Regions from separate parts of the Arthrobacter sp. YAF17 genome, predicted to be linked through region 1. Evidence: riboswitches for the same ligand, from Rfam matches in the RefSeq annotation. Region 1 holds a riboswitch; each other region holds the start of a gene.
The links. Region 1 has a riboswitch for S-adenosylmethionine ahead of AB4Y67_RS04595 (aminotransferase class V-fold PLP-dependent enzyme). Riboswitches for the same ligand answer to the same signal wherever they lie in the genome.
Positions count from the first base shown of each region.

Region 2: linked by a shared signal. The riboswitch ahead of AB4Y67_RS13085 (DUF1737 domain-containing protein) and the one ahead of AB4Y67_RS04595 (aminotransferase class V-fold PLP-dependent enzyme) in region 1 are both predicted to bind S-adenosylmethionine.
Region 3: linked by a shared signal. The riboswitch ahead of metX (homoserine O-acetyltransferase MetX) and the one ahead of AB4Y67_RS04595 (aminotransferase class V-fold PLP-dependent enzyme) in region 1 are both predicted to bind S-adenosylmethionine.

Region 1 is NZ_JBFRDB010000003.1:121,568-131,984, reverse strand. It holds gene AB4Y67_RS04600 (glutamyl-tRNA reductase) at 175-1,632, shown strand; SAM riboswitch class IV at 1,720-1,833, shown strand; gene AB4Y67_RS04595 (aminotransferase class V-fold PLP-dependent enzyme) at 1,868-3,334, shown strand; gene AB4Y67_RS04590 (class I SAM-dependent methyltransferase) at 3,424-4,182, shown strand; gene AB4Y67_RS04585 (Nramp family divalent metal transporter) at 4,352-5,638, shown strand; gene AB4Y67_RS04580 (metal-dependent transcriptional regulator) at 5,655-6,368, shown strand; gene AB4Y67_RS04575 (fluoride efflux transporter FluC) at 6,369-6,785, shown strand; gene AB4Y67_RS04570 (fluoride efflux transporter FluC) at 6,782-7,156, shown strand; gene AB4Y67_RS04565 (hypothetical protein) at 7,219-7,590, shown strand; gene AB4Y67_RS04560 (hypothetical protein) at 7,640-7,774, shown strand; RNA gene ssrA (transfer-messenger RNA) at 7,910-8,278, opposite strand; gene smpB (SsrA-binding protein SmpB) at 8,397-8,867, opposite strand; gene AB4Y67_RS04545 (peptidoglycan DD-metalloendopeptidase family protein) at 8,989-10,392, opposite strand.
Region 2 is NZ_JBFRDB010000014.1:120,121-130,537, reverse strand. It holds gene AB4Y67_RS13100 (glutamate--cysteine ligase) at 1-438, shown strand, start outside; gene AB4Y67_RS13095 (O-succinylhomoserine sulfhydrylase) at 519-1,727, opposite strand; gene AB4Y67_RS13090 (rhodanese-like domain-containing protein) at 1,728-2,138, opposite strand; gene AB4Y67_RS13085 (DUF1737 domain-containing protein) at 2,135-2,404, opposite strand; SAM riboswitch class IV at 2,466-2,581, opposite strand; gene AB4Y67_RS13080 (NtaA/DmoA family FMN-dependent monooxygenase) at 2,769-4,064, shown strand; gene AB4Y67_RS13075 (aromatic amino acid ammonia-lyase) at 4,069-5,745, shown strand; gene AB4Y67_RS13070 (PLP-dependent cysteine synthase family protein) at 5,705-6,757, shown strand; gene AB4Y67_RS13065 (hypothetical protein) at 7,025-7,969, shown strand; gene AB4Y67_RS13060 (glycosyltransferase family 2 protein) at 8,013-8,609, shown strand; gene AB4Y67_RS13055 (aminodeoxychorismate lyase) at 8,634-9,596, opposite strand; gene cls (cardiolipin synthase) at 9,690-10,417, shown strand, end outside.
Region 3 is NZ_JBFRDB010000009.1:206,040-216,456, forward strand. It holds gene AB4Y67_RS09755 (hypothetical protein) at 1-476, shown strand, start outside; gene AB4Y67_RS09760 (isochorismatase family protein) at 463-1,023, opposite strand; gene AB4Y67_RS09765 (CoA-acylating methylmalonate-semialdehyde dehydrogenase) at 1,159-2,643, opposite strand; gene mmsB (3-hydroxyisobutyrate dehydrogenase) at 2,673-3,575, opposite strand; gene AB4Y67_RS09775 (LysR family transcriptional regulator) at 3,777-4,682, shown strand; gene AB4Y67_RS09780 (MFS transporter) at 4,810-6,192, opposite strand; gene AB4Y67_RS09785 (mycothiol transferase) at 6,354-6,689, opposite strand; gene metX (homoserine O-acetyltransferase MetX) at 6,705-7,868, opposite strand; SAM riboswitch class IV at 7,880-7,995, opposite strand; gene AB4Y67_RS09795 (bifunctional o-acetylhomoserine/o-acetylserine sulfhydrylase) at 8,178-9,551, opposite strand; SAM riboswitch class IV at 9,557-9,672, opposite strand; gene AB4Y67_RS09800 (VOC family protein) at 9,877-10,417, shown strand, end outside.

The sequences.
Region 1 (10,417 bases):
CGACGGGCCCGCCCCCAAGGATTCCGCAACCTCCCTGTACGACGCTGTCCAGGACGGCCGGCCTCAGCCGGCCTCAAGGTAGGGCATCTTTTTGGGAGGAGAGCAGCCTTGTCTGACACAGCTCATGCCCGGACTGGCGGCACCGCCGGGATCGGCCCGGTACTGCTGGTGCTCATGGCGAAGTACCGGGACCTGGAGCCCGAATCGGCCGCCGCACTGCACGCCGCCGCCACCGGGCTCGCGCCGCAGCTTCTCGCCGGCGGCTCGCCCGTCGCCGCATCCGTGGTCCTGTCCACCTGCAACCGATTCGAAATCTACTGCGAAGTCCCGTCCGAGGCGGGCCTGGCAGCCGCACGCACGGACGTCCTCGAGTCGGTCCATCTCGGCTCCGGGCTGCCCAAGAACCGCCTTTCGGGCCTCTTCGAGGAACTCCGGGGAACTGCGGCCGCGGAACACCTTTTCGCCGTTGCCGCGGGGCTGGATTCCGTCGTCGTGGGTGAACGCGAAGTCGCCGGCCAGGTCCGGCGCGCACTCTCGGACGCGCAGGCCGCCGGAACCACCAGCGGACGGCTGGGCAGGCTGTTCCAGGCCGCATCCCGCACCGCGAAGGACGTGGGGGCACAGACCGCACTCAGCAGCGCGAGCAGATCCATCGCTTCCGTTGCCCTGGACCTTGCCGCCGCCGTGGGCCCGCGGGACGGCACCAAACAGGCCGGGATCGCCGGCGCGTCGGCGGTTCTCTTCGGGACCGGCGCCTACGCCGGGTGCGTCGCGGAGCTGCTCCGGAACCGGAAATGTTCCGACATTTCGGTTTTCTCCCACTCCGGCCGCGCGAAGACCTTCGTGGCGGCCCGGGGCGGCACCGCCCTCTCCGCCGGCCAGCTGCCGGCAGCCGTTGCGGGGGTGGACCTCCTCATTGGCTGCAGCGGCTCGGGGGCCCGGCTCGACGCTGCCGCCCTCACCCGGTGGCGTGAGGGTGCGGCCCGTCCGCTGGCCATCATCGACCTCGCTCCCAGCCACGATTTCGACCCCCGCGTGGGCGGGCTGCCAGGCGTCGAACTCATCACGCTGGAATCGGTGCACCGCGCTGCTCCCCCGGCGGACGCCGCGGCGCTGCGCCGAGCCCGCGCCCTGGTCCGGCAGGCGGCACGCCACTTCGAGGAGGAGGAAGCCGGGCGCGCCGTGGATACCGCCGTCGTCGCGCTGCGCGAGCACCTACATCAGGTCCTCCACAGCGAAATGGAACGCGTCAGCAAACAGCATGGCCGGTCTGCCGCGGCTGACGACGTGAACCTCGCCCTCCGGCATCTGATCCGGCGCCTGCTCCATACCCCGACGGTCCGCGGCCGGGCGCTCGCCGCGCTTGGGCGCCAGGACGACTACGCCGCTGCCCTCGATGCCCTGTTCGGCCTCAGCATCTCCACCGGCAGCCAGCAGACCGCCCCGAGCCGGGACGCCGCCCGGCCAGTCCGGGAACACGCCGAAGAACCCGCCGAAACGGTCGCAGCGACGGCCAATCCGGTCTGCGGCGGCACCGCCCGCCCGGGCGCCGGATGCCCGGGAACCTGTTCAACTTTGCAGTTCCTGACGAGCCCCCGGACCGGCATCGCCGCAGCCAGCCGAGCGTGCTAGCGAGTGTGCTAGCGCCCGCGTAACAAACAGCTTCACAATCGGCCAGCACCTTTTCGCGCGGGCGGGGAATGTCCTAGGCTCGAAACAGGTCACGAGTGCCAGCGCTAAACCCCGGTTTGCTGGCCGGCAAMCCTCCATTCGCGGCGGGGTGCCCCGGGTGACGACCTGGCCGGTCCGGAACGGACCCGGCAAGCGCGGATCCCCGGTACGTGGGGTCCTTTTCAAGCGAGGTCCCATGACGACTGCCACCATTCCCGCCACCCCCGAACTCCGTGCCGTCGCCGGCCAAGCGCATCCCGATGTGCGGTTCGCCGTCGCCCGCCGTCCGCTGGCCGCGGTGACGGGCGCCGAGATCCAGGCGCCGCTGATCCAGGGCGGCAGCGTCCGCTACGCCAACCTGGACTACGGCGCCTCGGCGCCCGCGCTGTCGGTGGTCTCGGCCTACCTCAACGAAATCCTGCCGTTCTACGCCAGCGTCCACCGCGGCGCCGGCTATGCCTCCCAGATCAGCACCTCGGTCTACGAGAACTCCCGCACCATCGTCCGCGATTTCGTGGGCGGCCGTCCGGACGACGCCGTGATCTTCACCCGGAACACCACCGACTCCCTGAACCTGCTGGCCGGCTGCCTGCCCGTCGTCGACGGCGTGAACACCGGCGAGGTGCTCTACCTCGACATCGAACACCATGCCAACCTCCTGCCCTGGCAGCGGGTGCCGCACCGCAGCGTCATCGCCGCGCCCACCCTCGCCGCCACGCTGGAACTGCTCCACGGGGAACTCGCCCACGGCGGCGTCAGCCTGCTCGCCGTCACCGGCGCCTCCAACGTCACCGGCGAGATCCTGCCGATCCGGGCACTGGCCGCCCTGGCCCATGAATACGGCGCCCGGATCGTCGTCGACGCCGCCCAGCTGGCCCCGCACCGGCGGATCGACATCACCGCGGACGGCGTCGACTACCTCGCGTTCTCCGGGCACAAGCTCTACGCGCCCTTCGGCGCGGGCGTGCTGGTGGGCCGTCCCGACTGGCTAGACGCCGGCACGCCGCACCTGGCCGGCGGCGGAGCCGTGCAGGACGCCCGGATTGACACGGTCAGCTGGACCACCGGCCCCGCCCGGCATGAAGGCGGCTCTCCCAATGTCCTCGGCGCAGCCACCCTGGCCCGGGCCACCCAGGTCATCGCCGGCCTGGACGTTGACCAGTGGCACGCGCACGAAAACGCCATCCGGTCGTTCCTCGTTGAGGGCCTAGCGCGGATCGACGGCGTGACCGTCCACCAGATCTTCGCGGACAGTGCATCCTTCGACGTGCCGGCAGGCCACGAACCGGGGAACGGGGCCGGCACCGGCACCATCGGCGTCGTCAATTTCTCCGTGGAAGGCTACGACGCGGGCCTGGTGGCGGCGTATCTCTCGGCCGAACACGGCATCGGGCTGCGCGACGGCCGGTTCTGCGCACACCCCCTGCTCCGTCGGCTCGGGCTGCCCTCCGGCTCGCTGCGGGCCAGCTTCGGAGTCGGGTCCCGGCTGGAGGACGCCCAGCGTCTGCTCGCCGGTATCCAGGAGCTGCGCCAGACCGGCCTCGGCTGGGACTACGTGGTGGACGCGGGAAGGTGGGTTCCGTCCAACGACACCCGCAGCTACCCGCACTGGGCACCCAACACGCCCGGCACTGCCGGCGCGGCCCCCTGCACCCAGGACTGACCGGGCGGGGAACCAACCTGGCATCGCGGCCCTGCCGCGTGCGGTAAATTCGGAAGGTACCCATCCGGACCTGCCGAAGGAGATCGCACGTGGCACGCGGTGGCCCCAAACTGCACCGGGAACGGCGCCAGGAGCTCGGGCAGAGCTTCCAGGACGGCGGGGAGCACTACGAACGCGTGCGCCCGGGCTACCCCGACGATTCGGCCGACTGGCTGATTCCCGCCGGGGCGAAGGACGCCGCGGACGTGGGCGCCGGCACCGGGAAGTTCACGGCGCTGCTGGCCGGGCGCGGGCTGCACACGGTGGCTGTTGACCCGTCCGCCGACATGTTGGAGCAGCTGCGCAGGACGCTTCCGGGCGTCACCGCCGTCGAGGGTACCGCCGAGCACACGGGTCTGCCCTCCGGGGCTTTCGACGTCGTCACGGTCGCCCAGGCGTGGCACTGGTGCGATCCCGTCCTGGCCAGCACGGAGATCGCCAGGATCCTCCGCCCCCATGGTGTCCTGGGGCTCGTCTGGAACCAGCTGGACACGTCCGTTCCCTGGGTGCACCGGCTCTCGCGGATCATGCATGCCGGCGACGTCCACAAACCCCACTTCAGGCCCCCGCTGGGCCCGGAATTCGGGGGGCTGGAGAGCCACCTCACCCGCTGGGAAGATCCCGTGCGCACCGCCGACATCATGGAGCTGACCAAGTCCCGCAGCTACTACCTTGCGGCCAGCGAAGCGGTCCGCGCCAAGGTCCTGGGCAATCTCGAGTGGTACCTGCACGAACATCTGGGCCACGGCCCCGGCGAAATACTCCCCCTCCCCTACCTGACACAGAGCTGGCGGGCCGTCCGGGCCTGACCCGGCGGGCCCACGGTTCCACGCGCCGGCATTGCACCGAATCTGCACGCTGGCCTATGGTTTCGGTATGCCTAATAATTGTTTATAGGCAGCTACAAATTATGGGGCGGGCAACAGCGCGCCGCCACCGGCCGCGTCGTCGTGACGCACCTACCCAGGGGAGCCCGCCGTGCTGGAAGTAACAGGACACGAAGCGCCGGCGCCACAGGCACCCGCCCGGCGGAAAAAGGGCGGCCGCCGCGCCATGATCGGCCTTCTGGGCCCGGCGTTCGTCGCCTCGATCGCCTACGTGGATCCCGGCAACGTGGCGGCGAACCTCACAGCCGGCGCCCAGTACGGCTACCTCCTGGTCTGGGTTCTGGTGGCCGCCAACATCATGGCCGTGCTGGTCCAGTACCAGTCCGCCAAGCTCGGAATCGTCACCGGGAAGAGCCTGCCCGAGATCCTCGGTGAGCGGCTCAAGCCGGTCTGGCGCCGCGCGTTCTGGGTCCAGGCCGAGATCGTGGCCGCTGCCACCGACCTGGCCGAAGTGGTCGGCGGGGCGATCGCGCTCTACCTGCTCTTCGGGCTTCCCCTGCCCCTCGGCGCCGTAATCGTCGGCGGCGTCTCCATGCTCCTGCTGGCCGTCCAGGCCCGGAACCGGCAGCGGCCCTTCGAGTTCATCATCATCTTCCTGCTGGGCATCATCACGATCGGATTCCTGGCCGGCCTCTTCATCAGCCCGCCCGACCCGGCGGGCGTCGCGGCCGGCCTGATCCCGGGCTTCCAGGGTCCGGACACCGTGCTGCTGGCCGCCAGCATGCTCGGCGCCACGGTGATGCCGCACGCCATCTACGTCCATTCGGCCCTTTCCCGGGACCGGCACCGCCCGAACCCGCACCTCCACGTGCCCGCGCCAGCCATGACGCGCCTGGTCAAAGCCACCCGCTGGGACGTCGTGGCGGCCCTCGCCATTGCCGGGATCGTGAACATCGGGATGCTGCTGCTCGCCGCATCGACCCTGGGCGGCGAGGAGGGAACGGACACCATCGAGGGCGCCCACGCCGCGATCACCGCCAACCTGGGTCCGATCGTCGGCGTCATCTTCGCCGTCGGCCTGCTCGCCTCCGGGCTGGCGTCAACCTCCGTGGGCTGCTACGCCGGCGGCTCCATCATGCAGGGCCTGCTCAAGATCCGGATCCCGATGATGACGCGCCGGGTCGTCACCCTCATTCCTGCCGTAGTGCTGCTGAGCATCGGCTTCGATCCCACCTGGGGCCTGGTCCTCAGCCAGGTCGTCCTGAGCTTCGGCATTCCCTTCGTCCTGGTCCCGCTGGTCGTCCTGACCAGCAACAAGGCGCTGATGGGCCGCTTCGCGGACGGAATGGCACTTCGCATTGCCGCCATCACCGCCGTGGTCCTGGTGGTCGCACTCAACCTCGTCCTGCTGTGGCTGACCTTCTCCGGCGCCGCCTGACGGTAGGCTGGACGGTGTGAAGACCAGCCTGCCATCCTCCTCGATCGAGGACTACGTCAAGGTCATCTACTCCTTTACGGAGTGGCAGGACAAGCCCATCACCTCCACCCAGCTGGCCCAGCGCCTCGGCGTCGCCAACTCTTCGGTCTCCGAGATGGTCCGCAAACTCAAGGACCAGGGCCTGGTGGACCACCAGCCCTACAGCGCCATCACGCTGACGGCCGACGGCGTCCGGCTGGCGCTGTCCATGGTCCGGCGGCACCGCCTCATCGAGACGTTCCTCGTGCGGGAGCTCGGCTACCGCTGGGACGAGGTCCACGATGAAGCCGAACTCCTGGAACATGCCGTCTCCGACACCTTCATCGAACGGATGGCTGCGAAGCTCGGAAACCCGGTGCGGGATCCGCACGGCGATCCGATCCCGGCCGCTGACGGCTCCGTGCAGATGCCTGCGGCCCACCGGATGAGCGACCTCGACGACGGCCACACCGGCCTGATCACCCGCATCAGCGACGACAACCCCGAGCTGCTGCGCTACCTTTCCGCCGAGAAGATCGCGCTGGACGCCGACGTCGAGGTGCTGGGCAGGAAGCCCTTCGGCGGTGCCCTGGTGGTACTCATCGGCTCCGGCGGGACCCGGCGCGAATTCGACCTGGCCGAGGAAGTAGCCTCCGCGCTCTGGGTCCACAGCGAGACGACCCATCCCGGCTGCCGCCTCGAACGGCGCTGAATGCGGGCTGGACTGCCGGGCTGGCGCGCCTGGGCCGCTGTCGCCGTCGGCGGCCTGATCGGAACGGAACTGCGCTACGGGGCCGGCCTGCTGTTCCCGGAGGCGGCGGGGAGCGTCCCGTGGACCACCCTGGTGATCAACGTCGTCGGAAGTTTTGTCCTCGCGTCCCTCACCACCGTCTGGATCGCACGGCCAAAGACCGCCTTTTGGCTGCGGGCCGGCCTCGGCCCCGGGCTGCTGGGTTCGTTCACGACCTTTTCGGCGGTGGTGTTCTCCCTTGACCAGCTGTACCGTGGCGGCTTCCATGCCAGCTGGCTGGCCTACCTCGGGCTCTCCCTCGTCCTGGGACTCGGCGCAGCAGCCGCCGGATGGAAGACCGGCAAGGCCCTGGCCGACCTCACCGGCAAGGCATCATGATCACCGCCGCCCTGGTGGGGGTCTTCGGCGTCGCGGGCGCCCTGCTGCGCTTCGCCGTCGACTCCTGGTTCGCGCACCACCCGGGGCGCCATCCGCACTGGCCGTGGGCGACCCTCGCGGTCAACGTCGCCGGCTCCTTCATCATCGGCGCGGCCGTGGGGCCGACGGTCCGGCTGGGGCTGGGGGCCGAGTGGCAGGCCGGTCTCGCGACCGGGCTCGCGGGCGGCCTGACCACCTTCAGTTCCTGGACCACCGCCACGGTGCGGCTGGTGAGCGAGACGCGGTACCGCGCGGCCGCCGCCAACATTGTCGCCAACCTGATCGCCGGCCTGGCCGCGGCAGCGCTCGGGCTGGCCGTCACCGGCCTGTGACGGGCGTAACGCAGGCCTTTCGCGGGCAGTTCGAGGTCCCTCCCATCCCGTATCGTTGAAGGATGGTTACCCGACGTGAAGCAGCCCAGATCCTCGACATTCCGCTGGAGATGGCCCACCGTCACGGTATCCCGCCCCGGCTCAGCGACGCCGAGCTCGGCGAACTCCTGGACAACCCGCCGGCGTGGCTGGTGCAGTCCAAGGCCAACCGGACCGGCAAACGCCCGGTCTGGGTCCAGCTGACGTGTGCGGTCTGCGGATTCTCCGAGGCTGCCCGGCCGAAGAAGTGGTGGCCGGACTTCACCTATGTGTGCTGTGCGCACCACGCCCCCTATGAGGTTCCCGGCGTCGGCGCCGGGCTGGTCCGCAGCGAGTATGAGGGTGTGGGCAGCCGGTTCGTCGGCATCGTGGACGTCGCGGTACCTGAGGCGTAACTTAGTACCACGGGGCCATCCCGGCCCCCTGCTGTTAGGGAGCGCCCACATGCCTGACAAAACGCCGCACCGGAGCGCGGTCAAGAAACCCGTGAAGACCATCAAGGAAAAACGGGCCGAGAAGAAGTCCAAGAACGTCGCAGAGACGCACTCGGACCCCGTTGCCCACATCAAGAAGCGCTGAACGCACTCGGATGGGCGCCGCCCGCCAGCCGGGCCGCTTCTGCCTACAACCGGGCAAAGCAAAAGGCCGGAAGCTGAAGCTTCCGGCCTTTTGTGTGGGACTCTACGGGGTGGAGCACCGTTTCCGGGGCTCCGATGGTGGAGATGGGGGGAATTGAACCCCCGTCCGATGTCGTGTTGTCAGGGCTTCTCCGGGCGCAGTTTGCGTCGGATTTTCTCGGCCCCGGCCATGCTGCAAACAGCTGGCCGATCCGGGCCCAGTCATCTAAGAGTCCCGTTCACCCCGATGACGGAGGTAAACAGCAGTGGCTATCTAAATGACGCCAGGATCCGGGGCAATAGCAACCTCGGGCTGACGGACTGTCTTACTGCTTAGGCAGCGAGAGCGAAGTCAGTGCGTTTTGATTCGGCACTTATTGGTTTGCAGACAGCGTTTACGAGATAATTCTGCATCCTCGGCCCGCTTCACCTGTCGCGACTAACATCGTCGAAACCGATCATCCCCGTATTTTTTTATCAACTATCTTTTTTCAACCCGGACGGGACACTTACGAGTCCATCCCGGACTACCAATCATAACGCAAGGCCCACCGGATTCATTCCCTGGCCGGTCCGGCGGTTCGTCAGCGCCGGTTCCGCTCGCGCATGACGCGCAGGGCCTCGCGCTTGTCCTGCTGCTCGCGCAGCGTCTGTCGCTTGTCGTATTCCTTCTTGCCGCGGGCGACGCCGATTTCCACCTTCGCCCGGCCGTCGACGAAGTACAGCTGCAGCGGGACGATGGTGAAGCCCGATTCGCGGATTTTGTGCGAGATCTTGGTGAGCTCGTCGCGGTGCAGCAGCAGCTTCCGACGGCGGCGTGCGGCGTGGTTGGTCCAGCTCCCCTGGTGGTATTCGGGGATATGGATGCCCTCCATCCACAGCTCGTCGTTGTAGAACGTGCAGAAGCCGTCCACCATGGAGGCGTGTCCCTCGCGGAGGGATTTCACTTCCGTCCCCATGAGGGCAATGCCGGCCTCGTAGGTGTCGAGGATGAGGTAGTCGTGCCGGGCCTTGCGGTTGGTGGCCACTACCTTACGGCCACTTTCTTTCGGCACGGTAGAACTCCTTGGATCGAGGGGAGGCCCTATACCGGATCGGTGCAGGACCGGGACGGAGGGCTTCCTCCAGTTTACGGCAGGGCCGCGGTCCGGCCGGAGCGCTTCCGCTCCGGGCGGATCAGAGCAGGCCCATCGGGTCAACGGCCCGGCTGTTGAGCCAGGTCTCGAAGTGCGAGTGGCAGCCGGTCGAGTTGCCCGTGGTTCCCGAGTAGGCGATCAGCTGTCCCTGGCTGACCTGCTGCCCGGGCGATACCGTAACGCTGACGTTGTGGTAGTAGATCGTTGTCAGGGAGTTGCCCTGGACAACGCCGTGCGAGATCTTGACGTTGTTGCCGCCACCGTCGTTGGCCCATCCCGCGGAGTACACTGTGCCTGCCGCCGCGGCGTAGACGGGGGTGCCGCAGGCCGCGGCAAAGTCGATGCCGGTGTGCATGTAGCCGCCCTGGCCGTAGAAGTCGATGGTGCCCGGCGGCGTCGCGCGCCAACCGAAGCCCGAGCTGATCCGGACGCCGTTGAAGGGGCTCCGGAGGCCGAACGCGGACGGGTTCCCTGGCGGGGCGGGCACATACGGGGGCTTAGCCTGGCCCTGGGCGCGGGCCGCGGCTGCGGCTGCCTCCGCGATGCGCCGCTGCTCGGCTTCCCAGGCTTCGCGCAGCTTGCGGTCGCGTTCGGCGATTTCAGCCGCGACAGCGTCCTGCTGGGCCTTGACCTGCGCGAGCTGATTTTGGATTCCCGGCTTGGCTGCCTGGAGTTCGGCGTCGAGCCGGGTGGTGTCGGCGATGAGCTTGTCCACCTGGGCCTTCTGGGCCTCCGCCTCGTCGCGGGCGGCCTGTTCGCGTGCCAGCGCGGCGTCGGCCTTGGCCTTAAGATCCTTGATCTCGGCTTCCACGGCTTCGAGCCGGGCCCGGGAGTTGATGTTGGTGGCGTTCTGCTGGGTGAGTTTGTCCATCGCGGAGTTCTGGCTGCGCATCGCCTGGTCGGCCAGGTCGATGGTATCCGTGAGGCTGCCGCCGTTGTTGGAGCCGAAGAACAGCGAGAGATTGGACGGCACACCGCCGGACTTGTAGGCCTGGGTGGCGATCTGGCCGATCAGCTTCTTGGTGTCGGCAATTTTCTGCTGGTCCGTCTCGAGCTGTTGGGTGATCTTGGCCTTGTTCTGCTGCGCAAGGTCCACGCGGGCTGCGAGGGCCTCGGCTTCCTTGACCGCACTCGCGACGCGCCCCTGGGCGTCCAGCAGGGCCTGCTGGGCACCGGGAAGCTGGCCCTGGTAGAGGACCAGGTCCGAGGCGGCCTGGGCGATACGGGAGTCCACGAATTCGAGGGAATGCTGGACCCGGGCCGCCTCGTCGCGGAGGGTGGCCTGCTGGTCCTCAAGGTTGTCGGCGAACGCCACCGGGGTAGACGCGCCCATGCTCGCCGCCAGGACGAGCGCCAGCGTGGCGCTGACGAGGCGGCTGCGGCGGCCAGCCGCGCGGAGCCGGGCCGGGCCCGGTTTCGGGGCGGGTCGTTGCAGCGATGTCATGGACGTTCCTTTTTCGTTAAGCACG
Region 2 (10,417 bases), on a different contig from region 1:
GCCGAGGACGCGGGGCTGATCGCAGTGATCGTGCGTGCCCTGGTCGAGTCAGCGTCCCGGGAATGGAACGACGGCGTCGAACCCGCCCCGGTGCCGACCCTGCTGCTGCGGATGGCGGCCTGGCAGGCCAGCAACTGCGGACTGCGCGGGGAGTTGCTGGACTTTGGAACGTTCACTCCGGCCCCGGCCGCGGACGTGGTCTGGTCGCTCGTGGACTTCGTGGCCCCCGTGCTCGAGGAGCAGGGCGAGTTGGATCTGGTCCGCGAGGGCGTCGGCCGGATCCTGGCGGAGGGCTCGGGTTCGCAGCTGCAGCGGGAGCCGTTCCACGCGGGCGGGCTCGCCGCCGTCGTCGAACGGGCGGTCGAGGTGACCACGGAGGGAACCGCGGGCGACCAGGCTGACCAGGGGACGTCCCTGAGGCGGATCCGCCAGGGCTGAGCGGGCCCGCCGCCGAGTGCGCATTTCGCGGCAATGTGTTCAGGAAACACTGCCGCGAAATGCCAACTCGCGGCGGAAACCTAGACCTGCTTGAGCGCCTGGCCCAAGTCGCGGACCAGGTCCTCGATGTCCTCGAGCCCCACGGAGAGGCGCACCACGCCGTCACTGAGGCCGATTGCCGCGCGGCCCTCCGGCCCCATGGCGCGGTGCGTCGTGGTGGCGGGATGGGTGATGAGGGACTTCGAATCGCCGAGGTTGTTGGAGATGTCGATGATCCGCAGCGCATCCAGCAGCGCGAAGGCGGCCTCCTTCGCCGAGCGCCCGGCGGACGGGGAGAGCTCAAAGGTCAGCACGGTGCCGCCGGCCTTCATCTGCCGGGCGGCCAGATCGTACTGCGGGTGCGACGGCAGCAGCGGGTACTTGACCCAGCTGACCGCGGGCTGCTCCTCAAGCCATTCCGCCAGCCGCAGCGCGGAAGCGGAGGAATGGTTCACCCGCAGGGCCATGGTCTCCAGCCCCTTGGTCAGCACCCACGCGTTGAACGCCGAAAGCGCCGGCCCGGTGTGGCGCATGAGCTGCTTGACCGGGCCGTCGATGAACTCCTTGGTACCCAGGATCGCGCCGCCGAGCACCCGGCCCTGGCCATCGATGTGCTTGGTGCCGGAGTAGACGATCACGTCCGCGCCCAGCTCCCCGCAGCGCTGCAGCAGGGGAGTGGCAAAGACATTGTCGACGACGACGGTCGCCCCGGCGGCGTGCGCCAGGTTGCTCACGGCGGCGATGTCCACGATTTCCTGCATCGGGTTCGACGGCGATTCGAAGAAGACCGCCGTCGTGGGTTCCGACAGTGCGGCGCGCCACTGCTCCAGGTCCGGGCCGTCCACGAAGACCGTCTCCACACCCCAGCGGGGAAGGATCTCGTTGAGGATCACGAAGCACGAGCCGAACAGCGAGCGGGCCGCGACCACCCGGTCGCCGGCGGCCAGCAGGGCGCCGAGGGCCGTGAAGACGGCGGACATTCCCGAGGCGGTGGCGAAGCAGGCCTCGGTGCCTTCGAGCAGCCGGAGCCGTTCCTGGAACGTGGCCACCGAGGGGTTGCCGTAGCGGGAGTAGACGAAGCGTTCGTCCTCGCCGGTGAACGCACGCTCGGCGGCGGCCGCGGATTCGTAGACGAAGCCGGAGTTCAGGAAGATCGGCTCGGACGTTTCCTGGAAGCCGGTGCGGTCGAGCCCGCCGCGGACGGCCTGGGTGTCGGCGCTCCAGCCGGCGGCATCGGGGTTGAAGGCCACTTAGTGCTTTCCGAGGTTGGTGGGCAGGCCGCGGTTCTTCCAGCCGTTGACGGTGCGCTCCCCGTAGCGGTCCGGTCCGCCTTCAAAGCCCTCGAGAACGTTGTAGGAGGTGAAGCCGGCCTCCGTCGCGGCGATCGCGGCGGCGATCGAGCGGGCGCCGGAACGGCACAGGAAGACCAGTTCGGTGCCCGGCTCTTCGGGGGCCTGCTGTTTCAGCTGTTCCACGAAGCGCGCGTTGGGGATGCCGCCGGTGAGGTTCCACTGGATGAACAGCGGATCGTTGTCGGTCTCGTTGGTGTCCGGGATGCCGATGTGGGCCCATTCGCCCTCGGTGCGCACGTCCACCAGGATGGCGCCGTCCTCCAGCTTGGCCCAGGCCTCCTGCGGGCTGAGGTCTCCGGCGTAGCTCACGCGTGGCCCTCGCCGTCGAACTCCAGGTCATCCACGGCATTGGCGACGGCGGCATCGGCGCTGGCGATCGCGGCCGGCAGCACCACGGCCTGGGCCACGATGACGCTGCCGCCGTTGGACGTGACGGCCGGGCCGCCGTGCAGCACATAGCCCTCGGCCAGGGCGGCCGAGACGCGCTCGCAGAAGGCGCGGTCATCGGGGCCGGTGAACAGGCGGTACGCCAGTCTCTCCCCGGCAGCGGGGACGGCGGGGGCCGGGGCTGGCACTGTACGGGGTGCTGTATCGGGGACAGCGGGGGCGGACGCGTCAGGCACGACGGATCTCCTTCTTTCACGCTTGCAGCTCGAATTGGTCGATATGCCGAGTATTCACCTGAGGCACCCCGCCGCGAAAGGGAGGGTTGCCGACCGGCCAGTCAGGGCTTGGCGCCGGTTCTCATTACTCACCAAAAACGTAACACCCGCGACGCCGGCCGGCACCGCCGCCGTCGTCATGTTAGGTAACGGAATCCGCCGGAGTGCGGGGACCCATCCGGCGGTTCCGGGGGGATAATGACGGGAGGTGAAGTCCCTTTACGCCGGATGAAATCAGGTGGCCGTGAACGCCTCGGATGCCCCTACAGTCGGTCCCATGCTGCATTTTGGGTGGTTTGTGGGCCACGGCTTCGGCGTCCAGGGCTGGGGAACCCCCGGCTACGGGATCGGCTATGACTGGAAGAAGCCGGCGCTGTACCAGGACGCGGTCCGGGCCTTTGAACGTTCCTGCCTGGACCTTTTCATCATCGAGGATTCCCTCACCGTCCCGGACACCTACAGCGGCAGCGCGGAAGTTTCCCTGGCGCAGGCGTCCTTCGCGCCGAAACACGATCCGCTGGCCCTCGTGCCGTACCTGTTCTCCGCCACGAGGCACCTGGGCATCGTGCCCACGATCAGCGCCTCCTTCTACCCGCCGTTCACGGCGGCGAGGCTGCTGGCCACCCTGCAGCACTTCTCGCACGAACAGCTGGGCTGGAACGTGGTGACCTCCGGCAGCGACCTCGCTGCCCAGAACTACGGCCTGGACCAGCAGATCGAACACGACCGGCGCTATGAGAAGGCCGAGGAATTCGTGGATGTGGTCCGCCGGCTGTGGCGCAGCTGGGAACCGGACGCGATCCGGGAGGACGCAGGCGGGGGCATTTTTGCGGACCACACCAAAGTCCACCCGATCCACCACGACGGCGAGTTCTTCAAGGTCCGCGGGCCGCTGAACACGGCACCATTGCCGGAGGAACCCGTGCTGGTGCAGGCAGGGGCCTCCCCGCGGGGCAAGGCCTTCGCCGGGGGCAACGCCGACGTCGCGATTGCGCTCGCCCGGGGAGCGGACGGGATGAAGGCCTACCGGGACTCCATCCGGGCGGAGGCCGCCGCCGCCGGCCGGAACCCGGATGACGTCAAGGTGCTGTTTGTCCTCAAGCCCACGGTGGTCGGCTCGCGGGCGGAGGCGGAGGAGCTGCGGGCCCGGCGCCGGGACCTGACGCAGCGGGACATCGACAGCCAGCTCAACTCCATCTCCTACCTCTCCGTCATCGACTTCAAGCAGTTCGACCTCGACGCCCCGCTGCCGGAGCTGCACACCAACAGCAACCAGGGCACCCTCGACCACTTCACCAAGGCCGCGCCGCCGGGTTCCACGCTGCGCCAGCTCCTCCAGGCCCGCAGCGGCGGCGCGGGGGACAGCATCATCGGCACGGCCGAGGAGATCGCGGACTACCTCGAAGAGACCGGGGCGCAGGTGGGCGGCGACGGGTTCCTCTTCTCCGGGTTCGTGGACCCCGCGACGGTCCACGGCGTCCTGGACCGGCTGACCCCCGTGCTCCGCCGCCGGGGGCTGATACGGACCAGCTACGGCGACGGCGGCCTCCGCCGGAACCTGCGGGACTTCTAGCGCCATGACCGACCAGCCGGCCGCCGCAGCGTCCTTCCTCATCGGCACGGCCCGGCTGCACGCCCGGGAGGTCGCCGCGGCGGCCGCCGACCCCTCCGTGCGGGTGGTCCTGAGCGAACAGGCCCTCGAAGTGCTGGGCCGCTCCCGGGAAGTGGTCCAGCGGGCCATTGAGTCCGGGCACAAGGTCTACGGCCTCAACACGCTGCTGGGGTCCGGCCGCGACACGGCAGTGGCCGAGGAATCAATCCTCGCCTACCAGATCCAGGTGGTCCGCTACCACGACAGCGGCGTCGGCGGGCTGCTGGACGCCGCCGAAGCCCGCGCCACGGTCCTTGCCAGGCTGATCGGCTTCAGCCGCGGAGGCTCGGGGGTGCGCCCGGAGACGGCGCGTTTCTACGCCCGGCTGCTCAACCGCGGTGTGCTTCCCGCGATCCCGCGCGACGGCTCCGTGGGATCCTCGGACCTGACCCAGCTCGCCGCCGTCGCCGCCGTCGCCATCGGGGAGGGACAAGTCCTCTCTCCGGACGGGCCGCCCGTCCCCGGCGGGGAGGCGCTCGCCGCCGCCGGGCTGGAGCCCCTGGCCCTGGCACCGGGGGAAGCACTGGCCCTGGTCAGCGCCAACTCCTACTCGATCGGCGTGGGCGCGCTCCTGCTGGGACGGCTCCTGCGCCTGGCGGACCTGGCCGACACCGCGCTGGCGCTCTCGCTGGAAGCGACCGCACGGTACGACGGCGGCGGGAACCTCAGCCCCTTCTCCGCGGCCGTGCAGGCGGCCAAGGCCGTCGACGGCCAGGCTGTCTCCGCCGGCAATGTCCGCCGGCTGGTCCGCGGCGGCTGGCTGGAGCAGGACGGCCGGGACGCCTCAGTGCAGGATGCCCTGTCCTTCCGGGCCGCACCGCAGACCCACGGCGCCTTCCGCTGGCAGCTCGGCGCCCTCGAGGAAGCCCTCGAAGTGGAGCTCAACGGACAGGGCGACAACCCGCTGACCGACCTGGCCTCGGGCCGGATGGTGTCCGGCGGGAACTTCCAGCCTATGCAGCTGGCCCTGGCCTTCGAAGCCCTCCGGCTGGGCCTGGCGCACCTGGGGATCAGCAGCGAACGCCGGATCGCCAAGCTCTATCCGCCGCAGCGCCGGATCCGGCAGCAACACCTCGCCGCTGCCGGGGACGGCGCCGCCCTGGCGCGGGAGGAGCTCCCGGGCCTGCTCTGGTACTCGGCGGCCGGGCTGCTGGCCGAGCTGAAGACCCTGGCGGCGCCGGCCACGCTCGGGGCGCCCACCCTGTCCGCCGACGTCGAGGACCACTCCACGCTGGCGCCGCTGGCCCTGCAGCAGCTCGAACGCTCCGCCGAGGCCGCCGAGAAGCTCTTCACCATCGAGGCGCTGACGGCGGCCTACCTGCTGTCCCGGGCCGGCGACGCTACCGCTACCGGTGCCGGTGCCCGCGCCGGTGGGGGTCCCGGGGCGGCCGGGACCGGAGAGCGGCCGCTCGGGGCGGGGACGGGCGCCATCCAGGCACGCCTTGAGCGGGTGCTGGCCCACGGCGCCTCCGGCGGGCTGACGGCGTCCGCGCTGCTGGACGCGGCGCGCGATGATCTGCACTCCGCGCTCGCGGAACGTGCCACAGGGGAGGGGGAAAGCCATGACGGGGAAGCACACGGTCGCGGAGAAGCTGCCCAATGACGCGGATGCCGTCCTGGCCCAGGTGGGCGGCACCCCGCTGGTGCGGCTGAGAACGATCACTAAGGGCCTGGCCAGCGCGGTCTACGTCAAACTCGAATCGGAAAACCCGGGCGGATCGATCAAGGACAGGACGGCCCTGAGTATGGTCCGGGCAGCCGAGCGGAGCGGGGCGCTGCAGCCCGGCGCCACGATCGTGGAGAGCACGTCGGGGAACACCGGAATCGGGCTTGCCCTGATCGGGGCCCTGACCGGCCATCCGGTGGTTGTGGTCACGGGTGACTCGATTTCCGCCGAGAAGCTGGCCGCCCTGCACCGTTACGGTGCCCGGGTGGTGATTACGGACTGGGATGCGCCGTCCGGATCGCCGGAGAACGCGCGCGCGGTGGCGGCACGGATCACGGCGGAGACACCGGGGGCCTGGCGTCCGCTGCAGTTCGACAACCCCGCCAACCCGCAAGCGCACTACGACACCACGGCGCCGGAGATCTGGGAGCAGACGGGCGGCGCGGTCACGCATTTTGTCGCCGGGGTTGGCACCGGCGGCACCATCAGCGGCACCGGCCGCTACCTCAAGGAAAAATCGGCGGGCCATGTCGAGGTGATCGGCGCCGATCCGTTCGGCTCGGTCTACAGCGGCGGCCATGCGGGGCAGATCCTGGTGGACGGGGTGGGGAACACCTGGCCGGAGGCCGACTGGCCGAAAGCCTTCAACCGTTCCACGGTGGACCGCTTCCTGCGCATCCCGAACGACGAGGTCTACACGACGGCGCACCGGCTGCTGAACGATGAGGGCCTGTCACTGGGACCGTCCTCCGGACTCGCCGTGGCGGCCGCCCTTCGGGTGGCGCTCGCCGCGCCGCACGGCTCGGTGGTGGTGGCCATCGCCCCCGACGCCGGCAGCAACTACCTGAGCAAGGCCTTCAACCCGGTGTGGCTGGCCGAAAACCATATCCGGGTGGCGCCAGACGTCGCGGAGGAGCTGGCGGAACCGAGTACCGGCCGCCGGACCTAAGTACCCGGCGCCCGGGCGACAGCTCCCGCCCCCCGCCAACTCCGAGTAGCCGCTACTCGGGTATTCCAGGCGACCCCCGCTTTTACTGAAGGGGCACGTCCCACAGTGCCCAGAAAGTCTCATGCGCCACGAAACTCGCCGGGGGGCCATTCACATGATGTCAATCCACGTTCCGCGCACCACCGTCATTGGTGGTGGCCAGCAGGAAAGCAGCCACGCCGCCGCATACGGCCCGGCCGGCTGGCGGCACCGGGGAACGGGGCGGCCATGAAGCCCAGGGTCCTGCTCACCGGTGCCGGCGGCTCGGCCGGCCGGGCCCTGGCCGGGCAACTCAAATCCCGCGGTATCCCCGTCCTGGGCGCTGATATCCGCGAGCTTCCCACCGGTGCCGGCATCACCGTGGTGCCGGTGCCCGCGGCCACCGACCCGGAGATGGTCTCGGCGCTCCGCCGCCTCGTCACCCGGGAGCGCATCAACCTGGTCATCCCGACCGTGAGCGCGGAACTCCCCCTTCTCGCGGCGTACCGCGCCGCCTTCGGCACCGGCGTGCGCGTCATCATCGGCGAACCCGGGCCAGTGTCCGTCGCCCACGACAGGCTCTTCACCGCCTGGCAGCTGCAGTCCGCGGGCATACCCGTTCCCCGCTTCGGCGTCCCCAGTGACTTCGCCGATGCGGACGCCGCGATGGCTGCGCTGGGCGGCCCCGTCGTCGTCCGGCCCAGGCAGTCCGGCGGGGAGCGCCCCGCCTTGGTCATCGACCGCAGCTCAGACTTCCCCTGGCACCGGCTGCCGGAGGGCCAGATTGTCCAGGAGCTCATCCCCGGCGCGGGGTACGCACCCATGGTCTTCGGCAGTCCGGCGCACAACGGATGCGAGCCGTTCGTCGTCGTCGTGGAAAAGACCGAACTGGACCGCGGCGCTGTGGGCAAAGCGGTCGCGATGCGGCGCGTGGACGCGGACGAAGCCATGGACGTGGGCAACGTGGCCATGGCCGCAGTGCGCTCGCTGGGACTGACAGGGCCCGCGGATGTCGATGTCCGCCGCCGCGCGGACGGGACCCCGGTGGTCCTTGACCTGAAGGCCCGTTTCGGCGCGAACAGCTGGCGTGCCCCGGAACTGCTCGACGCCGTCCTGGCGTGCTGCGTGCTGCCGGCCTTCAACCCGGCGTCCTTTACGGGAGCCGCCGGAGCGGGCGTCAGTGCCCTGGTCTGATCCGCGCCGCGCGGGGGCCACGCTGTGGGACCAATGGCCCAGCGTGTCCATCATTGTCCCAGCCTGCAACGCCGAGGCCAGCATCGCCGCGTGCGTCCGGTCCATCCAGCTCACCCGCTACGAGCGCTGGGAACTTGTCCTCGTCGACGACGGCTCCACGGACTCAACAGCGGAACTCATGGCGGCACTGGCCGCCGCGGACCCGCGGATCAAACTCGTACGGCAGGCCCGGTCGGGTAGGTCCGCGGCGCTGAACCTCGGCAGCCACCATTCCGCTGGAGACGTCCTCATTTTCGTGGATCCGGAGGCGAGTGTTTCCCGGCGGACCGTGGACCGGCTCCTACAGGGCTTCCAGGACGAAAGCACAGGCGCCGTCGTCGGAGATAACCGGCCGGCGGACGGCGCGCCGTGGCCGGGGAGGCTGCTGCCCGGGACGAGCCATACGGTCCGCAGCCTGGTCCGGCAGGCCCTTAGCGCGGCCGGGCTGGCCCCCGCCAGCCGAATCGTGGCCATGCCCCGACGGATCCTCGACGTCGTGGGCCCGTTCCCGGAGGGCGTCCGGAACGAGGTCAATGCCTTGTCCTGGCGGGTACGCAAAGCCGGCCGCCGGGTCGGGTTCGTTCCCCAGGCGTGGTCCTAGCCGGGTCCTGGACCGGCAACGGGTCTACTCGATCGTGGAGTAGAGGGCGTTGAGCTCTGCCGTGAGCTGCCGGCGCAGCTCCGGGGTGCCGATTTCCTTGCCGTCGATGTGGTTGACGGGCGCCAGCAGCCGGATGCTCGAGATCAGCCAGACGGCGTCGGCGTCGTACAGGTCGTGGGGCTCCAGCGGGCCGTAGCCCAGCTCCCAGCCGGCGGCCTTGGCCGCGGTGAACAAGGCGCCCTGCGAGGTGCCGGGCAGGATTCCGCTGTCGAGCTGGGGGGTGATGAGGCGCCGGACGGTGCGGACGCCGCCGGCGCCGTCGTCGGAGGTCTCCAGGTGCGCGAGCAGCACGGTCGACGTCGGGCCCTCCAGGACCCGGCCGTCCGAGGAGGTGAAGATGACGTCGTCCGCGCCCTGGGCGTGGGCGTAGCGGAGCGCGGCCATGTTGACGGCATAGGAGAGCGTCTTCGCGCCCATAAGCAGCCACGGCGCACGTTCCCCGACTTCGCTGTCGTAGCCGCGGTCCAGGAGGATCACATCGACCCCGGTCTCGCGCTGCCGCCGCCCGGCGGGGCCGGGGGCGGACGCCTGGACCCAGCAGGTGGATGCGGCCGCGGCTTCGACCCCGCGGGTGACGAGCAGCTTGACCACGAGTTCGTCGTCGGTGCCGGCCTCGGCCCCCGGCAGGTGCTGGCTGCGGTATTCGCTGATCGCCGTCGCGATGGCGCGGCGCCAGGCTTCCTCCGCGGGGATGTCCAGGTCCAGCAGCCGCGCGGATCCGGCCAGCCGGTCCAGATGCGCCTGGAGCTTGCGGGGCCGCCCGCCGACGGCCAGCAGCGACTCGAAAACCCCGTCGCCGCGGGTGGCGCCCTGGTCCGTCGCCATCAGCTGCGGCTTGGACGCATCGGCCAGCCGGCCCTCTTCGAAGGCTGGGTCGAGGAAGACCAGCACCGTGGCGTGGGAGGGGGCGGCGGCAGGAGAACTCATGGCTTCAGCTTAGTGCGGCGGGCAACGGGATAGGATTTGACCGTTGCCCGTTCCGGAACTGTTCCGCGGGTCTGGAACCTGAGGGGTACGCCTGTGCTGTGGCCGTTTTCGCTGGCGGGTTCACTCCCGTCCTGGGTGATCCTGATCCTGACCGTGGTGGACCTCGCCATCCGGGTCCTGGCCCTCGGCATCATCCCGGGAAACCGCCGTCCGACCACTGCCATGGCCTGGCTGCTGATCATCTTCTTCGTCCCGGCCGTCGGCCTGGTCCTGTTCCTGCTCTTCGGCAACTTCCGGCTCTCCCGCAAACGCCGGGCGCAGCAGGACGCCGTGAACACCCGGGTCCGCGCCGGCACGTCCGAGCTGGCGATGCTGGAAAGCCGCTACGAGGGCCCGGAATGGGTGTCCTCCGCGGCGGAGCTGAACAAGACCCTGGGCTCGCTGCCGATGGTGGACGGCAACCACGTGGAGCTCCTGCCCGGCTACCCGGACTCGATCAAGACGATGGCGGCCGCCGTGCGGAAGGCGGAGTCCTTCGTCAACGCCGAGTTCTACATTCTGAGCTCGGACCACGTCACTGACGATCTGTTGACCGCGATGGAAGAGGCAGCCGAACGCGGCGTCGAGGTCCGCCTCCTGTTCGACCACCTGGGAACCCTGCGCATCAAGGGCTACAGCAAGCTGATCGCCCGGCTCAAGGCCAGCAAGATCCGCTGGCGGCCCATGCTGCCGCTGCGCCCCGTGCACGGGCAGTGGCGCCGCCCGGACCTGCGCAACCACCGCAAGATCATGGTGATCGACGGCGAGGTGGCCTTCACCGG
Region 3 (10,417 bases), on a different contig from region 1:
GCGGCCCGGACCAGTTCGGGCAGTTCCCCGGCGGCCAATCCGGTTACGGTCCCGGCCCCTATCCGGGGCAGCAGAACAAGCAGCCGCGCGACGGCATGACCCAACGGGACTATTTCGGGGCGTTCGGCGAGCTCGGCGCGCCGCGGCAGCCCATGCCGCCGGCAAACCAGCAGTACCCAAACCAGCAGTACCCCGGCCAGTACCCCGTCCCCTATGAGGACAGCCCGGATTACCCCGGCAACCAGCCCCGGCCCTTCCCGCAGCAGGACGCCGGGCAGTTCGGCGCCCCGCAGTTCGGTACCCAGCAGTCCAGCACTCCCCCGCCTTCCGGGCCCGCCGTGCCCCCGCCGCCGTCCGCGGCAGCGCCGCAGGGATTCCGGGCGCGCAAGCTCGCGGAACTGGACCAGCGCTACAGCGACGGCGACCTCGCCATGGAGGACTACATGGCCCAGCGTGCGGAGATCATGAAGGGCTAGCGAAGTCGACGTCGGCCGCGTTGACCGTTCCTGCCGTCCTCCCGGGGGCCTTGTGGTATTGCCAGTACAAATTGGTGTGCGCCACCACCAGCTCCGGCGGCGGCGCCCCAAATTCGCTCAGGTCCTCGGTGGTGTGGGCGTCCGCGACCAGCGTGACATCGTAGCCGCGGGTGATACCGCCGTGGAGGGTCGAACGGATGCACTCGTCGGTCTGCGCTCCGGCCAGGAAGAACCGGCCGATGCCGCGATCGGCAAGCACGGCCTCCAGGCCGGTCGCCTCGAACGCGTCGCTGTACTCCTTCGGCACGAGGGGCTCCGATTCGCGCCGGGCGAGCTCCGGCACGTACGACCACGCGTCGCTGCCCCGCGGGAGCTCCTCGCTGCTGTGCTGGACCCAGACGACGTCGACGCCGGCGCCGCGGGCCTTGTCCACGAGGGCGGCGATGGTCGCGATGACGTCGTCCCGGCGATAGGCATCGGCGACGACGCCGAGCTGCATGTCGACGACGAGCAAAGCCGTATTGGGGCGGTTGATGAGCGTGGTCACAATGCCTCCTGGGTCCTGGGTGCTCCTGCCAGCCCACTCTAATCCCCAAAACCCAAGCAACGCGGAGTCACTTACGGCCCAAAATCCAGTCGTGGATGGGCTCGGAGTGACCCCGCGTTGCTTTGGCGTGGGGGGCTAGTCGACCTGCGGGAAGCCGAGGTCGATGACCGAGGTGGACGGATCCGGCCAGCGGGTGGTCACTACCTTGCCGCGGGTGTAGAAGCGGATGCTCTCCGGGCCGTACATGTGGGTGTCGCCGAAGAGCGAGCTTTTCCAGCCGCCGAAGGAGAAGGTGCCCACCGGAACCGGGATCGGCACATTGACGCCCACCATGCCGGCCTCGACGTCGAACTCAAACTGCCGGGCGGCGCCGCCGTCGCGGGTAAAGATCGCCGTGCCGTTGCCGAACTCGTTGTCGTTGACGAGCTGGACGGCGTCGGCGTAGCTCTCGACGCGGACCACGGACAGGACCGGGCCGAAGATCTCGTCGTCGTAGACCTTCATGCCGGGCTTGACGTGGTCAACCAGGCTGACGCCGATGAAGAAGCCGTTGGAGTCGAACTGCTGTTCCCGGCCGTCCACCACCACGGTGGCGCCTTCCTCGGCCGCGCCGGCGACGTAGGAGGCGACCTTGTCGCGGTGCTCGGCGGTGATGAGCGGGCCCATCTGTGATGCCGGGTCCGTGCCGGGGCCGATCTTGAGCGTGGCCATCCGGGTGGTGATCGCATCGACGAGCTCATCGGCGATGTTCCCAACGGCGACCAGCACACTGACCGCCATGCAGCGTTCGCCGGCGGAACCGTAGGCGGCCGAGACGGCGGCGTCGGCGGCCATGTTCAGGTCCGCGTCGGGCAGGACCACCATGTGGTTCTTGGCGCCGCCCAGGGCCTGGACACGCTTGCCGTGGTCGGCGGCGCGCTTGTAGATGGACTGGGCGATCGGCGTCGAGCCGACGAAGCTGATGGCCTTGACGTCCGGGTGTTCGAGCAGGACGTCGACGGCTTCCTTGTCGCCGTGCACGACGTTGAGCACACCGGCGGGCAGGCCGGCCTCGGCAAAGACCTGCGCGATGAAGTTGGCGGAGGACGGGTCCTTCTCGCTGGGCTTGAGGAGCACGGTGTTGCCGCAGGCCAGGGCGCTGCCGATCATCCACAGCGGCACCATGGCCGGGAAGTTGAACGGGGTGATGCAGGCGACGACGCCGACCGGCTGGCGCACGGAGTGGACGTCGACGCCGCCGGCCACCTGCTCGGAGCGCTCGCCCTTGAGCGCGTGGGACAGCCCGGTGGCGAATTCGATGTTCTCCAGGCCGCGGGTGATCTCGCCCTCGGCGTCGGAGAGGACCTTGCCGTGTTCGCTGGTCAGGAGGGCGGCCAGTTCCGGCCGGCGCTGCATGAGCAGTTCGCGGACCTTGAAGAAGATGGTGGTGCGCTTGGCGAGGCTGGTGGCGCGCCAGCCGGGCAGTGCGGCGCGGGCGGCCGCGATGGCCTCCTCGACGCGGGCGGCGGAGGCCAGGGCGACCTCTTTCTCCTGCTCGCCCGTGGCCGGGTTGAAGACCGGGCCGTAGCGCTCGGCGTCGGAAATCAGGGCGCCGTTGATGAAGTGCGGAATGCGTTCCATGGTGGTTCTCTTTCTAAAAAATGTGGAGGCTAGTTGGCGGCGTCGAGGGAGCCGTCGACCAGCTTGACGATTGCGGAGCAGTCGGTGCCGGACTGGCCGGCGTCGATGAGGCGCTGGAACAGCTGCTGGACGTGCTCGCCGATTTCCAGCGGGGTGCCGGTGTCCCGGGCCGCGCTGATGGCGAGTCCGATGTCCTTGTTGGCCAGCTCGGTGGTGAAGGTCGGGGCGAAGTCGTTGTTGGAGGCCGCGGTGGGGACCACGCCGGCCACCGGGTACCACGTGCGGAGCGCCCAACTGTCGCCGGAGGAGACGGACGCGATGTCCCAGAAGACCTGCTTGTCCAGCCCGAGCCGGTCGGCCAGGACAGCGCCTTCGGCCGTGGAGGCCAGGTTGATGAAAAGCATGAGGTTGTTGCAGATCTTGGCGGCCTGGCCGGTGGTGGCCCCGCCGGTCGGGATGATGTTGGCGGCCATCGGCCTGATGTACTCGGTGGCCTCGGCCACGGCCCCGGCCTCGCCGCCGATCATGAAGGTCAGGGTGGCGGCCTTCGCCCCACTCATGCCGCCGGACACCGGTGCGTCGACGAAGCGGAAGCCGGCGGCAGCGGCGGCGTCGTGCAGGGCCTGGGCGGAGGCGATGTCGATCGTGGAGGAATCCACCAGCAGCGTGCGGGTGTCCGCGTGGGCCAGGACGCCGTCTTCGCCGAGGTAGACGGCGCGGGCGTGCTCGCCCTTGGGAAGCATGGTGAAGACGACGTCGGCGCCGTCGACGGCGTCGGCGATGCTCCCGGCGGGCTTGACGCCGCCCGCCTCTGCGGCGGCCACGGCCTCGGCGTTCAGGTCGAAGCCGCGGACGTCGTGGCCGGCCTTGGCGAGATTTACCGACATGGACCCGCCCATGTTCCCCAGTCCGATCCAAGCGATTACTGCCATGGCATAAGCTCCTTTGCTTGCGTGTTCCTGCGCGTCGTTGCCGCAGGTCTTTCCGGTGCTGCTGATACGCGCCGTGCGCGCGTTCCGGACGTTCACCGGAAGTTCCGTGTCCAGCATCACACCCTGTTACAGTGCAATCAAGGGGAAAAACTACAGACGGCATGTGCATGGATGCACATACCTTGATCCGAAGGAGTTCTGGTGGACTTAAGGCGGCTTCCGAGTCCCGACGATCTGCTGATCCTGCTGACCGTTGCCCGGCTGGGCAGGTTCAATGCGGTGGCGGAAACGCTCGGTACCACCCACACCACCATCTCCCGCCGGATCCTGGCCCTGGACAAGCAGCTCGGCGGGCGCACGCTGGAGCGGAGCCCGCACGGCTGGGAACTGACCGACCTCGGCAATGAGGCGGTGGCCGCCGCCGAGGCGATCGAGGGAACGCTCGGGGCGCTCACCAACCGGATCGCGCAGTCCGAAGACGTCCTCTCGGGCCTGGTCCGCATCAGCACGCCGGACGGTTTCGGCGCCGGGTTCGTTGCGCCGGCCCTGGTGCGGCTGCAGCGGGAACACCCGCTGCTCAACGTCGAAATGCTCAGCGCCACCCGCAAGGTCAGCCAGAACCGGTCCGGCGTGGACCTCGAGGTGGTGGTGGGCAACCTGGATGTCAGCAATGCGCAAACCATCTTCCTGTCCAACTATTTCCTCCGGCTCTATGCGAGCCCGGAGTACGCCCGGGACCACGGGCTTCCGGTGACACTCGACGACGTCCGGCAGCACGGCTTTGTCTCGTACGTGGAGTCGGCGCTGCAGGTCGCAGAACTGGGCCACCGTTCCACCCAGCTGCCCGTCCCGCGGTCCAGCTTCCAGGCCACCAGCATCTTTGCCCAGCTGGAGGCCGTCCGGCGTGGTGCCGGGATCGGCCTGCTGCCCAACTTCCTGGTGGTGGGAGACCCCACGTTCCTGCCTGTGCTGCCGGACGACTTCCAGCGTCAGCTCCCCATTTGGGCGGTGGCACGGGCGGAGTCCCTGCGTTCGGCGCCAGTACAGGCCGTGCTGGAGGCGATCCGGACCGAGATTTCCGCACGTCAGGATGTCCTGGCAGGCTGAGAAGTCTTGGCCGGCTGAACCGGCCTGGCAGGCTCAGCCGGACGGCGCAAACGGCAACAGCCCGGGTCCCGCAGTGCGGGGCCCGGGCTGTTTCCGTTGCTTCGTTGTTGCTGTCGGTTCTGCTTGCCTACTTCTTGGCAGCGGCGAGCAGGTCCGCGGTGCCCTGGGCATCCGCGGCGTCGACGTCGTGCAGGGAGATACCGCGGGTTTCCTTGAGGAAGAACACGGCCACCATCGTGACCACGCAGGCGCCGAGCAGGTAGATGGCCACCGGCGTCGAGGACTTGAACTGGCTGAGCAGGGCGACGGCGATGATCGGCGCCATTGAGCCGGCCACGATCGAGGTGACCTGGTAGCCCAGCGAAACGCCGGAGTAGCGCATCCGGGTCGGGAACATTTCGGCCATGATGGCCGGCTGGCCGGCGTACATGAGCGAGTGGAACAGCAGGCCGATGGTGATCGCCGCGAGGATGATGAGGTCGTTCTTGGTGTCCATCATCGGGAAGGCGAAGAAGCCCCAGGTGCCGCCCAGAATGGCGCCCGCCATGTAGACCTTCTTGCGGCCGAGGCTGTCGGAGAGCTTGCCGACCATGGGGATCACGGCGAAGTGGATTGCGTGCGCCACGAGCAGCAGGAGCAGGATCCGGGAGGTGTCCGTCTGGACGATGACCTTCAGGTAGGTGATGGAGAACGTGACCACGAGGTAGTAGAGGATGTTCTCCGCGAAGCGCAGGCCCATGGCGGTGAAAACGCCGCGGGGGTAGCGGCGGAACACTTCGCCGACGCCGTAGCCCTTCTTCTCTTCCGCGACTTCCTTCTGGGCCTCCAGGAAGATGGGGGCGTCAGTGACCTTGGTCCGGATGTAGTAGCCGACCAGCACGATCACGGCGGAGAGCCAGAAGGCCACGCGCCAGCCCCAGCTGAGGAAGTCAGCGGAAGACAGCGTGGCGGACAGCGCGAACAGCACACCGGTGGCGAGCAGGTTGCCCAGCGGAACGGCGGACTGCGGCCAGGAGGACCAGAAGCCGCGGGACTTGCTGGGGCTGTGCTCGGCAACGAGCAGGACTGCACCGCCCCATTCACCGCCAACAGCGAAGCCCTGGGCGAAGCGCAGGAAGACGAGGAGTGCCGGAGCCCAGTAGCCGATCTGCTGGAAGGTGGGCAGGCAGCCCATCAGGAAGGTGGAGACGCCCACCAGGATGATGCTGAGCTGGAGCAGCTGCTTGCGGCCGAACTTGTCGCCGAAGTGGCCGAAGACGATGCCGCCGATGGGGCGGGCAACGAAGCCGACGGCGTAGGTCAGGAAGGCGGCGATGATGCCGTCAAGTTCCGTGCCGGAGTTCGGGAAGAAGATCTTGCCGAAGACGAGGGTCGCCGCGGAGGCGTAGAGGAAGAACTCATACCATTCGACTACGGTGCCGGCCATGGAGGCCGTTACAACTTTCTTGAGGCCGGACGATTTGACGTCTTCCTCTTCCGGCCGCCTGGCGGCAGCGTTTTGCGTACTCATTTCGACTCCTTTGGCGTCTCCGTCGACACCCTATGGACCTCTGGGCAATGGATACCTGTGATTTGTGACACGGGCATCATTCTCAACGAGTATGGACGCTCAAGCCCCGGTCCTCAACGGCCATTAGTGCAGAGCGCATCTGCAAAAATGCACAACTGGCCTCATTCTCCGGTGCTTCCGTCCACGGATTCGCGCAGCAAATCGGCGTGGCCGTTGTGCCGGGCGTACTCCTCGATCATGTGGCAAAGGATCCACCGCAGGCTGGGCGCCCCGCCGTCGGGCCATGCACGGCGTGCCAGCGAGTCCGTCCCGCCGTCGGCGAGGGCCTCGCCCACGAGGGTGCGCGAGCGCACAGCGGCGTCCTGCCAGCGGGTGCGGAGCTCGCCGGCGGAGTTCCCGGCGGCCGAGGCAAATTCCCAGGGCGGTTGCCGGTCCTTCCTCCGGCGCCAGTCCGGGCCCGACGTCGTTCTGCCGGACCGGCGCGGCCCGTCCGGCAGAGTGCCGAAGTACGCCTAGCCGAAGAAGTTCTGCCGAAGCTGGGTGCTGAGCTGGCCGATCTCGGTCAGGAAACCGTCGTGTCCGATCGGCGCCTCGATGGTGTGGACGGCCACGTCCCCCGGCAGGGCGGCGGCGAGCGCCCGGGACTGGGCCGGGAAGTACAGCCGGTCCGAGTCGACGGCTGCCACCAGGAATTCCGCCGTGGCCGGGGCCAGGGCCTCCGTGAGGGCGCCGCGGCCGCGGCTGATGTCATGGCTCATGAGCGCTTCGGTGATGGCGATGTAGCTGTTCGCATCGAAGCGGCGGACCAGCTTGTTGCCCTGGTGGTCGAGGTAGCTCTCCACCTGGTAGCGGCCGCGGCCGGCCAGCGAGCCTGCTTCCAGCGGGGCCTCTTGTTCCTGGGCATTCCGGCCGAACCGTCCATCCAGCTCCGCGGCCGAGCGGTAGGTGATGTGGGCGATCCGCCGGGCCAGTGCCAGGCCTGCTTCCGGCTGCTGACCGCCGTAGTAGTCCCCGCCGTTGAAGTTGGGGTCCTGCCTGATGGCCAGGGTCTGGGCCTGGGCGAAGGCAATCTGTTCGGCGGTGCTGCTGGCGCCCACCGAAAACACGCCGCAGCGCCGGACCCGGTCCGGGTAGCTGACGGCCCACTCGAGTGCCCGCGCCCCGCCCAGTGAACCGCCCAGCACGGCGTACCAGCTGCGGATGCCCAGGGCGTCCGCCAGCCTGGCTTCGGCCGCCGTCGTGTCCCGCAGGGTGACCAGCGGGAAGCGGGACCCCCAGGGCCGGCCGTCCGGCGCCGGCGTCGAGGGTCCCGTCGAGCCGTAGCAGCCGCCAAGGATGTTGATAGAGACGACGAAGTACTTGTCCGTGTCCACGGGGGCGCCGGGTCCGGCAAGCTGCTCCCACCACCCCGGTTCCTCGCCGGCACCCCGCGTGACGTGGGTGTCCCCCGTCAGGGCGTGTTCGATCAGCACCGCATTGGAGCCGTCCGGATTGAGGGTTCCCCAGGTCTCATAGCCAAGGGTGACATCCGGCAGCCGGGCGCCGGATTCGAGGTCCAGGTCGCCAATCCGGAGGTACCGGACCGTTCCATCCAGGGCTGCATCACCCGGAACCGGGGCCTGGACGTGGGCGGTCGTGTTTACGGGTGCACCCTGGCGGGTGACGGCAATCGTCATGTGAGGACCTAACTTCGCGCTTGCCCACCGTCAGCTGACCGGCAGGCCAGGTCTTCACCCGGGGCACCCCGCCGCGAAAGGAGGGTTGCCGGCCAGCAAGCCGGGGCTGTCGCTGGCACTCATGACCTGCACTGAGCTTACGAAATGCGGCGGCGTTGTGGCGAAGATTGTGACGCCCGTGTGACAGCCACATGCGTCAGCACCGCAGTTTCCCCACTTTTGAAGGCCGTGGGCGGCGGGTCGCCCCGGAGTGTCGGCGACTCCCGGCCTCATGCCCGCAAAGGTGGGGAAACTCGGCGTTGACCTCGCTTAGGCGTCCTTGGCCGCCCGGAAGCCGGCTTCGAGGTCCGCGAGGATGTCGTCGATGTGCTCCAGGCCCACGGACAGGCGCACCAGACCGGGGTTGACGCCGGCAACGGCCTGCTGCTCCGGGGAGAGCTGGCTGTGCGTGGTCGACGCCGGGTGGATGACCAGCGAGCGCACGTCACCGATGTTCGCGACGTGCGAGTGCAGCTCCAGGGCGTCGACGAACCGCTTGCCGGCCTCCGCTCCCCCGGCGATGTTGAAGGCCACGACGGCGCCGGTCCCCCTGGGCCCGTACTTGCGGCCGCGCTCGTACCAGGGGCTCGACGGCAGCCCGGCATAGGCGACCGATTCGACGTCGTCCCTGGCCTCGAGCCATTCGGCGACAGCGGTGGCGTTGGCGACGTGCCGCTCCACGCGCAGGCTCAGGGTCTCGATGCCCTGGGCGATGAGGAAGGCGTTGAACGGGGATACCGCCGAGCCGAGGTCGCGCAGCAGCTGGACGCGTGCCTTGAGGATGTAGGAGAGGTTGGCGCCGAGGGCGCCGTCCTTGCCGAGGTCCCGGGCGTAGACCAGGCCGTTGTAGGTGGGGTCAGGGGTGTTGAATCCCGGGTACCGCTCCGGATCCGCGCCGAAGTCGAAGTTGCCGGAGTCCACGATCACGCCGGCGATCGCGGCGCCGTGGCCGCCGAGGTACTTGGTGGCGGAGTGGACCACGATGTCCGCGCCCCATTCGATCGGCCGGATGAGGTACGGCGTGGAAAGGGTGTTGTCCACGATCAGCGGCACCCCGGCCTCATGGGCCACCTGCGAGATGCCCTCGATGTCCAGGACGTCCTGGCGCGGGTTGGAGACCACTTCGCCGAAGAACAGCTTGGTGTTGGGCTGCACGGCGTCGCGCCACTGGGCCAGGTTGTCCGGGTCCTCCACAAACGTTACGAAGATACCGAACTTCTTCAGGGTGTGCGCCAGGAGGTTGTAGGTGCCGCCGTAGAGGCTGGGGCTGGCCACCACATGGTCTCCGGCCTCGGCGATGTTCAGGATCGCGAAAGTCTCCGCGGCCTGCCCGGAGCTCAGCAAGAGCGCCGCGAGCCCGCCTTCCAGGCTGGCCACGCGCTGTTCCACGGCGTCCTGGGTGGGGTTGCCGATCCGGGTGTAGATGGGAGCCAGTTCGGCGAGGGCGAACCGGTTGGCGGCGCTTTCAGCGCTGGGGAAGACGAACGACGTCGTCTGGTAGATCGGAAGCGACCGGGCACCGGTGGCGCTGTCCGGCTCCTGGCCGGCGTGGATCTGGCGGGTTTCGAAGGACCAGGCGTTGGACATCGGAGACTCCTTTGGGGACTGGGCACAGACTGCCCGGAGCTCCTTGGCCCGGGTCAACTCTGGCGCCGCGCTTGCCTTCCGGCGGGCGCCGGACGGCCAGGTCTTCACCCGGGGCACCCCACCGCGATACGAGGGTTGCCGGCCAGCAAGCCGGGGCTGTGCGCTGGCACTCATGACCTGACCCCAGTCTAGGAACGGGTTCCGGGCTCTGGATAGCTTTGTGACGAAGATGAAGCCGGGCGGCCGGCTGGCCCGGCCGGGCCCCCTGGTTCCGCGCAATGACGCGGAAAAGAGCACTTCGGGGGCACCCCGAAAATGACATCCCATCTCGGTTAGGCGAGCCTAAGCTGAGAGCCGCATCACAAAGTGCCAAGATGAGGTCATGCGCATGGATCACGTCTCTTACGCCTGTGAACAAGATGGCCTCGCTGCCACCACCGAACGAATTGCGTCTGCCCTCGGCGTCGAAGCCGTGAAGGGCGGAGTACACCCCCGATTCGGGACCCGCAACATGATCATCCCGCTCGCGGGACACAAGTACCTGGAGGTCGTGGAGGTCCTGAACCACCCGGCCTCCGACAAGGCCCCCTTCGGCCAGGCCGTCCGTGCCCGCTCCGAAGCAGGCGGCGGCTGGATGGGCTGGTGCGTCGAGGTTGACGACCTGGCCCCGTTCGAGGAGCGGCTCGGCCGCGCCGCCGTCAACGGCAACCGCAAGTTCCCGGACGGCCGCGAACTGGTCTGGAAGCAGATCGGCATCCTCGGGCTCATCGCCGATCCCCAGGTCCCGTACATGCTCAGGTGGGAAGGCGACCCGGAACTCCACCCGTCGAAGGCCTACGAGAGCCAGGTCAAGATGTCCGCCCTCACGATTGCCGGCTCCGCCGAGCGCGTCACCGAATGGCTGGGTGTTCCGGTGGAAAAGC